DNA from 4 places in the Clostridium sp. AF15-41 genome. Region 1 is predicted to be linked to each of the others. Evidence: predicted binding sites of a transcription regulator. Region 1 holds the regulator's gene; each other region holds the start of a gene.
The links. Region 1 encodes HrcA, which represses chaperone genes, less so after heat shock. Its sites were predicted from a motif close to TGTTAGCACTCNNNNNNNNNGAGTGCTAACA; they were not measured.
Positions count from the first base shown of each region.

Region 2: a site for HrcA is predicted at 809-839, ahead of DWW43_RS06590 (Hsp20/alpha crystallin family protein). Genes of this name have one in related genera too.
Region 3: a site for HrcA is predicted at 844-874, ahead of clpB (ATP-dependent chaperone ClpB). Genes of this name have one in related genera too.
Region 4: a site for HrcA is predicted at 1,057-1,087, ahead of DWW43_RS07785 (co-chaperone GroES). Genes of this name have one in related genera too.

Region 1 is NZ_QTMQ01000003.1:154,205-156,414, reverse strand. It holds gene DWW43_RS03375 (hypothetical protein) at 1-663, shown strand, start outside; gene hrcA (heat-inducible transcriptional repressor HrcA) at 780-1,811, shown strand; gene grpE (nucleotide exchange factor GrpE) at 1,823-2,210, shown strand, end outside.
Region 2 is NZ_QTMQ01000007.1:29,240-31,449, forward strand. It holds gene DWW43_RS06585 (glycoside hydrolase family 2 TIM barrel-domain containing protein) at 1-687, shown strand, start outside; gene DWW43_RS06590 (Hsp20/alpha crystallin family protein) at 991-1,431, shown strand; gene DWW43_RS06595 (beta-ketoacyl-ACP synthase III) at 1,874-2,210, shown strand, end outside.
Region 3 is NZ_QTMQ01000002.1:189,998-192,207, forward strand. It holds gene DWW43_RS02230 (HAMP domain-containing sensor histidine kinase) at 1-805, shown strand, start outside; gene clpB (ATP-dependent chaperone ClpB) at 953-2,210, shown strand, end outside.
Region 4 is NZ_QTMQ01000009.1:53,444-55,653, reverse strand. It holds gene DWW43_RS07790 (DUF6062 family protein) at 81-800, opposite strand; gene DWW43_RS07785 (co-chaperone GroES) at 1,148-1,435, shown strand; gene groL (chaperonin GroEL) at 1,471-2,210, shown strand, end outside.

The DNA.
Region 1 (2,210 bases):
GCAGCAGGCTTTTCAGAACAGACGATTACAGCGATCAAAGGTCAGATGGACGGAATCGCTTATATTGCATCGGCTTTTTCTGCTTCGGAGCTTCTGGTCCTTTTTATGATGTTTCCGGTTATCCTTCATATATCCGAAGACTACGAACAGAATACCATACGTTGCGAGCTGCAGAGAAGTAAAAGCAGAGCGGCCTGTTATATTGCCAGAGTGCTGGCGGCAGTTACTTATGTATGGGGGATCTTACTGGAATATATTCTGATTTCAGGGATTGCGGCTGCTTTGTTTTTTAGAAATGTCCCTGAAGCTTCAGAAGCTTCCCGGATTGGAAAAACAATGCTTGCGATAGTGCTGCAGTTTATAATGATCGGAGCCTGTGCAATGTTTGCATTTATGTTGGTTTCACTGATCAGACATTCGGTTTTGTCTATGACTGCCGCGGTTCTTTTGGTGCTGTTATTTACACCCGGAGTTCGTGTCCTTGTGGATCTGTTTAATCTGCCGGCGTGGTCGGATAACATCTGGATCGTGCAGCTTCTCGGTATGACAAGTGACCTTACATTTAACGGAACAGATGCGGTAGCTGCGATTATCATCAGTCTTTTATATGCCGTGATTTCTACAGGACTCGGCATTCATTTTTTCAAAGCTCAAAAATTATAAATTTTCTTGATTTTTTTCAAAATAAATGTTGACAAACAAGGTAGTGGGTGTTAGATTAATTTTAGTGGTTAGCACTCGGAGTATTTGAGTGCTAACAAAATGAAAGGGATGAGCAGATGGAACTTGACGAAAGAAAAGTCAAAATTCTGAAAGCTATCGTTTCCAATTATTTAGAGACCGGAGAACCTGTAGGATCGCGGACGATTTCAAAGTATACAGATTTGAACTTAAGTTCGGCGACGATCAGGAATGAGATGTCTGATCTGGAGGACATGGGTTATATATGTCAGCCGCATACATCTGCAGGAAGAATTCCAACGGACAAAGGATATCGGTTCTATGTTGACAGCCTTATGAATGAGAAGATAGAGGCTGAGACAGAGAAGGGAAATCTTCTTGAACGAGTTGATAAAATGGAGAAGATGCTGAAGCAGGTTGCCCGGGTATTAGCGGCAAATACGAATTATGCCACACTGGTTACCACACCTCAGTATAATAATACCGTGAAGTTTATACAGCTTTCCAAGGTTGCTGAGTCAAAGCTTCTTGCGGTGATCATGGTGGATGGAAATATCGTAAAGAATAAGCTGATCGATACCACGTACGATCTGAAGAATGACGAGATTTTAAAATTCAATATTTTATTAAACACGTTCCTTCAGGGAGCTGCATTAGAAGATATTAATCTGGAACTGATACAGACGATGAAGATGCAGGCAGGTGAATATGCGGATATCTTAGAAACCATCTTTCAGGGAATCATGGAAGCTATTCATGAAGCGGATGACCTGAAGGTTTATACAAGCGGAGCGACCAACATGTTAAAGTATCCTGAATTGATGGATTCGGCAACAGCAGAAAAACTGCTTGGAACTTTTGAAGATATAGAAGACAAAGAGGAATTTGTAAAATATGTAGAAGAAGTTATCAATAAAGATAACTCTGATATAGAGATCCGAATCGGCGATGAGAATTCCAGTGAGGATCTGAAAGATTGCTCCCTTGTAACGGCAACTTATAAGATGCCGGAAGGCGCAAAAGGAACTATAGGTATCATCGGTCCGAAACGTATGGACTATAAGAAAGTCGTTACGATGTTAAAAAATCTGACCGATGAATTGGATGATATATTTAATAATAACGAATAGGGGGTCCGATAATGGCAGACACCAAGAAAGATACTAAGAAAGTAAAGACAGATGAAAAGGCAGCAGAAACAATTGTAGATGAAGTTACAGCAGAGTCAACAGATACTGCAGAAACAACAACTACAGATGTGAATGTTACAGAAACCGTGGATGTCCCTGAAGAGCAGGCGGAAGCAGCAAAACCGAAGCCGGTTGCAAAAGAGAACAGACGCGGCAGTAAGGCTTTAAGAGAAGAAAATGATAAACTGAAAGAGCGCTGTCAGGATGCAGAAGACAAATATAAACGTCTTCTTGCAGAGTGCGAGAATATCCGTCAGAGAAATGAAAAGGAGTCATCCAAAATGTATGATTTCGGAGCGAAGGATGTTCTTGGAAAATTACTTCCGGTAGTTGACAACT
Region 2 (2,210 bases), on a different contig from region 1:
TACATCCGGGCAGAATGGGAGAAGGCCCATTATGATGAGGCATACACAAGAGCATATAGTGAACAGATCCTTCAGAACAAATTCGGAGTAATGATCATGTGCCATGCAGGTGTGGTAGCTCCAACCGTTCAAAAGCTGATCGATGTAGAGATTATGTGGAAAATAGATGGCGCAGGCAGAATTGCTGCGGGAATAACAGCAGTAAAAGATGAAGAACTCCCGGATCTTCCAAGATTTGGTATAAGAATGTTTCTGGATAAGAAGCTTTCTGAGGCTGCCTATTATGGCATGGGGCCACAGGAAAGCTACCGCGACAAGCACAGGGCTGCCAGCCACGGCTTGTTCAGAAGTTCTGTGCAGGAGCTTCATGAGGACTATATCATGCCGCAGGAGAATGGAAGCCACTATGACTGTGATTATGTGGAACTGACAAATCAACGATATGGAATGGCTGTTGCAGCAGAACATACATTTTCATTTAATGCCTCTTATTACACTCAGGAAGTGCTTACGCAGACGAAACACAATTATGAGCTTACGGAAGCCGACAGTACGGTGCTCTGTATTGATCATGCACAGAATGGAATCGGTTCGAACAGCTGTGGCCCGGTTGTCTTGGATGAATACAGGTTCAGTGAAAAAGAGTTCCGGTTTGATTTCACACTGGTACCGTTTGTGAGGGGTTAATTAGGAGGAGATACACATTGTTAAATGGTGTGTTTTACACGGCAAATGAAAAGCTTAAGGCAGAGCGGGGAATGTGTGCAGGAGAATAATCTACAAGACTTCACAGATTTTTCACAAAAATTATTAGCACTCACTATTGACGAGTGCTAATACAAGTGGTATAACATAATCAGAACGAAGGAGAGGACATCAGATAGAGACTGATGGAGGTTCCGGAGTTCCGGAAAAATAACAATTACGTGTTCTGACAATGGTCAGCACACAAAAGAATAAAATGTATGTATTTGAATGGAGGAATGACTTATGTTGATGCCTAGTATTTTTGGAGAAAATTTATTTGATGATTTTTTTGATGATTTTGCACGTCCTTATAAAGTGACAACAGGTTATACACAGCCTGCTAATATTATGAAGACAGATGTAAAAGAGACCGAAGGTTCATTTGAACTGGATATTGATATGCCTGGTTACAAGAAAGAAGATGTAAAGGCAGAATTGAAGGATGGTTATCTGACCATCACAGGTACAACGAAGAAAGAAACAGGCGATCAGGACAAGAAAGGCAAATATGTCCGCCGTGAAAGATATTGTGGTTCTTGCAGCCGTAGCTTCTATGTTGGTAAGGCAATTGAAAAGGAAGACATCAAGGCAAAATTCGAAGATGGTGTTTTAAAGATCAGCGTACCAAAGAAAGAAGAGAAGCCAAAGGTTGAGGAAAGCAAATATATCTCAATTGAAGGATAATCCTTTCACTTCCTGTATGAAAATTATTAAAGTAAATCATTTTGTCTCCTTCTGATAGAAATGTCAGATATGAATAATCATAAATGGGGCTGTTGCTTTACGAAGAATCATTCGTAGAGCAGCAGCTTTTTTTAGTTTTTTGCAGCATATAGGAAAGATATCGTAAGCATTTGTTGCAAGAGCCGGAATGTATCAAAACAAGTTGTTTTTCTTAAAACAAGAAAAACGTTACAGATAGACAACAAAAAACGAGGAAAAATGTTACAAAATGGGCATTAAAAACGAGGAAAAATGTTACAGATGTAATTTGCGTATGAAATGAACAAGGAAATTGATGGAAATAATAATGTATGATATAATAATGAAAAATCGCTTGCATGCAAGAGTCGATTTTTCGAATGCATTGAGTGAGCACAACTAAAAAATACAAAGGGGAAAACCTATGCCAATCAGAATAATGGGAACCGGAAGTTTTTTGCCGGAAAAAAATGTGTCAAATACAGACCTTGAGAAATATGTAGATACTTCGGACGAGTGGATCTCCAGTCGAACCGGAATCAAAAATAGAAGAATTGCAGTACATGAGACAACTGCAGGAATGGCAGCAGAGGCTGCAAAAAAAGCCTTGGAGATGGCAGGAAAAGAAGCAATTGATGTAGAACTGATTGTGCTTGCAACAGTAACACCGGATTATTATACACCGAGTGCCGCATGTCAGGTTCAGGCGGAACTTGGCGCAGACAATGCCATTGCATTTGATGTAAATGCTGCATGTTCAG
Region 3 (2,210 bases), on a different contig from region 1:
TGGTAAGTTTTCTGATAAGATTGAAGAGGTACAGGCACAAAATCTGGCAGATTCACGAATAGAAGAAAACAATGTTAAAGAACTGAACCAACTGAGTGTTTCGTATAACAAGATGCTTGAACGTCTCTCGGATGCATTTGATATACAGAGACAATTTACCGCAAATGCGGCACATGAGCTTCGAACCCCATTATCTTTAATGCAGATACAGCTTGATTCATATAATTCCAATCCGCATCCGGGCAATGATGCAGATACCGAGCAAACGATAAAGATGGTTACGGAACAGAATGACAGACTCGGTAAAATGGTAAAAACCCTTCTGGATATGAGCGAGCTTCAAACTGTGGGGAGAGACGATGTAATAATGGTCAATGCTCTTGTTGATGAAGTATTGGCGGATCTGGAACCGCTTGCACAGGAAAAAAATATAAAACTTATTGGAAAATGCACGGATATAAGGATGATCGGAAGTGATATCCTTATTTACAGGATGGTATACAATCTTGTTGAGAATGCTATAAAATATAATCATTCTGGGGGACGGGTTACAGTGACCGCATATCAAAAGGAAAAACATATTTACCTGTCAATAGAGGATACCGGAAATGGAATCCCGGAGGAACTCAGGCAGCGTGTGTTTGAACCGTTCTTTCGTGTGGATAAATCCAGAAGCCGGGAACTTGGTGGTGTCGGACTTGGACTTGCGCTTGTTCATGAAATCGTAAGTGCGCATGATGGGACAATTACAGTCCGGTCTAATCCATCCGGAGGTACGATTTTTGATGTGAGTTTTACCCAGTGATCATTCCTGAAATGTGTGTGAAAAAATAAAATAAAAATAATTAGCACTCACCTCTTGACAGTGCTAACAAAAAGTGTTATGTTAACTACTGTAATGAAAGCGTATCTTGAATTACAGTAGTTTTTATATGTCAGGAGGTAAATGATTATGGATATGGACAAATACACAAGAAAGTCGCTTGAAGTAATAGAAAAAGCGAAAGATAAAGCCCTGGAATATGATAATCAGGAGCTTGCACAGATTCATTTACTTGCAGGATTGCTTGAGATAGACGAAAGCCTTATTTCGAAGATTTTTGAAAAACTCGATATAGATGTAACAGCAGCGGTAAATAGGGTGGAAGATAAACTTGCATCACTGCCAAAGGTAAGTGGCGGAAATCTGTATGCCGGAAATAATTTTTCAAAGGCGCTCATTCAGGCTGAAAAGGAAGCAAAGCAGATGGGAGACAGCTTTGTATCGGTTGAGCATCTGTTCCTTGGACTGATCGAAAAAGCCGATTCCGATGTGAAGCCATTGCTTAAAACATGGGCGATCGATCGGAACACATTTTTAAAGGCTCTGGCAGATATCAGAGGAAATAAAAAGGTAGACAGTGAGAATCCGGAAGATTCCTATGAAGCAATGGAGAAGTTCGGATATGATCTGGTGGAACGGGCAAGAGAGCAGAAGATTGATCCGGTTATCGGACGAGATGCTGAGATACGAAACGTGATCCGGATCCTTTCCCGTAAGACCAAGAATAACCCGGTTCTGATCGGTGAACCCGGTGTAGGTAAGACAGCGGTTGCAGAAGGTCTGGCACAGCGTATTGTCAGAGGTGATGTGCCGGAAGGCTTGAAGAATAAGAAGATATTCGCACTGGATATGGGTGCGCTGGTTGCCGGTGCCAAGTATCGTGGTGAATTTGAGGAACGTCTGAAGACGGTTCTGGATGAAGTAAAGAAATCAGAAGGTGAGATCATCCTCTTTATTGATGAGCTGCATACGATCGTTGGAGCCGGTAAGACAGATGGTGCAATGGATGCAGGCAATATGTTAAAGCCTATGCTTGCCCGTGGCGAACTGCATTGTATCGGTGCAACGACACTTGACGAATACAGACAGTACATTGAAAAGGATGCCGCTCTGGAACGTCGTTTCCAACCGGTACAGATCGATGAGCCGACGGTAGAAGATACGATCTCCATTCTTCGTGGTATCAAGGAAAGATATGAGGTGTTCCATGGAGTTAAGATCTCGGATGGTGCATTGGTAAGTGCAGCGGTACTTTCCAATCGGTACATTACAGATCGTTTCCTTCCGGATAAAGCGATCGACCTTGTCGATGAAGCCTGTGCGATGATCAAGACGGAGCTTGATTCTATGCCGACCGAAGTTGATGAGATTACAAGAAAGATCATGC
Region 4 (2,210 bases), on a different contig from region 1:
GCGGAATAATATGTGAAGTGCAATGTACACAGTATTTTTGTGTGTATCCTATGTTTATCAGGCAGTAATATTGTCGCTTTTTATTCTACAAATGTATGATTAGCCTTGATTATGCCGCGAGGTAGGGCATCCTTTGAGTTCTTCCATGGTTCATTCTTGAATCGATAGTCGAATTTATCGATGAACCATCCGATATCTCCGTTGACACGTTCCATGTTTTCAAAATATAAGTGATTCAAAGCTTCTATGAATTCTTCACATTGGTTTTTGGACAGCTTTGTGACAGAGGTATCGTAGAGGATACCGTAGTGGTAAGTACAGAAGCCCTTGCTGCTTTTGAAGGTATCCTTGAATTCAGGATCTTTTTTCCACATATGAAAGATCGTATCGACATAGCGGTCAAAGGTACGATTCATACGGTCACAGATAAAGCAGGAGCTTTCCAGTTCTTTGATATATGCACCGACACCGGAAAAATTTGACTGCTTGGAAAAAAGTCCCGGTTTTGCAGGAGTTCCTTTTTCTGATAAAGCTTTCAGATCCCGGATCGTTTTATCAGTGTGTGTCTTTAACATCAGGGCAAGTCCCAGACGATTCTTTTCTTTATATAACATGCCGATGTGATGGGAGCAGAAGCCCATTTTATCTGTCATAGCACGATTATCGTCTTCCATATAGCTTGGTCCCATCGTATATTCGATGGCATGTTCCTCCAGCGTTTTCTGCATCTGACAGAGAGGACATTCACAGTCTGCATGAAAGGCATCGTTGACAGGTATTGTGTATAATTGTTCAGCCATAGTATTCTCCATTTCTATATATCATTTGGATAGCAGCCTTTGAACAGGCGTTATCCTGTATCATGTCAGAAATCATCGGTTTGATTCCTGTATTAGAAGCATATCATGCAACACCTGAATTTACAAATCAAAATCGCCGGTTTTCGTTCTGAATTCAGGGTATATTTCATATAATGTAAGAGACCTTGTCCATTTAATATATTTTTTATCATTTTAGGGGTTGATTTTTTCCACAAAATGAATACAATAATAATTGTGTTAGCACTCGAGAGATATGAGTGCTAGGAACTGCCGGAGTACATAAGGCAGATAAGAACGGATTTAATATGTTAGGAGGAATATATATTATGAAATTAGTACCATTAGGAGACAGAGTTGTATTAAAACAGTCCGTAGCAGAAGAGACAACAAAATCAGGTATTGTATTACCGGGACAGGCAAAAGAGAAGCCACAGTATGCAGATGTTGTAGAAGTTGGTCCCGGAGCTGTTGTCGATGGCGTTAAGGTTCCTATGGAAGTAAAGGCAGGAGACAGAGTTATTTATTCTAAATACGCAGGAACAGAAGTTAAGCTCGGTGATGATGAATATATCATCGTAAAACAGAGTGACATTCTTGCAGTTGTAAGTGAATAATCAGATAGCAGAAAAACAGTTGGAGGTAGAAAAAAATGGCAAAGGAAATTAAATACGGAGCAGAAGCCAGAAAGGCTCTTGAAGCAGGCGTAAATCAGTTAGCAGATACAGTAAGAGTAACACTTGGACCAAAAGGAAGAAATGTAGTTCTTGCAAAGTCATATGGTTCACCACTTATCACAAATGATGGTGTTACAATTGCAAAGGATATAGAGTTGGAAGATGCATTTGAAAACATGGGTGCTCAGATCGTAAAAGAAGTAGCAACAAAGACAAATGATGTTGCAGGTGATGGTACTACAACAGCTACTGTTCTTGCTCAGGCAATGATCAATGAAGGTATGAAAAACCTTGCAGCAGGTGCTAATCCAATCATCCTCAGAAAGGGTATGAAGAAGGCTTGTGACAAGGCTGTAGAAGCAATCTCAGAGATGAGCCAGACAATCAACGGCAAAGAGCAGATCGCAAGAGTTGCATCTATTTCAGCCGGTGATGATGAAGTTGGACAGATGGTTGCAGATGCTATGGAAAAGGTATCAAACGATGGTGTTATCACGATTGAAGAGTCCAAGTCCATGAAGACAGAGCTTGACCTCGTAGAAGGTATGCAGTTCGACAGAGGATATATTTCAGCTTACATGTCAACTGATATGGAGAAGATGGTTGCAGAACTTGATAATCCATACATCCTGATCACAGATAAGAAGATCACAAATATTCAGGATATCCTTCCGGTACTTGAGCAGATCGTACAGGGTGGTCAGAAGCTTTTGAT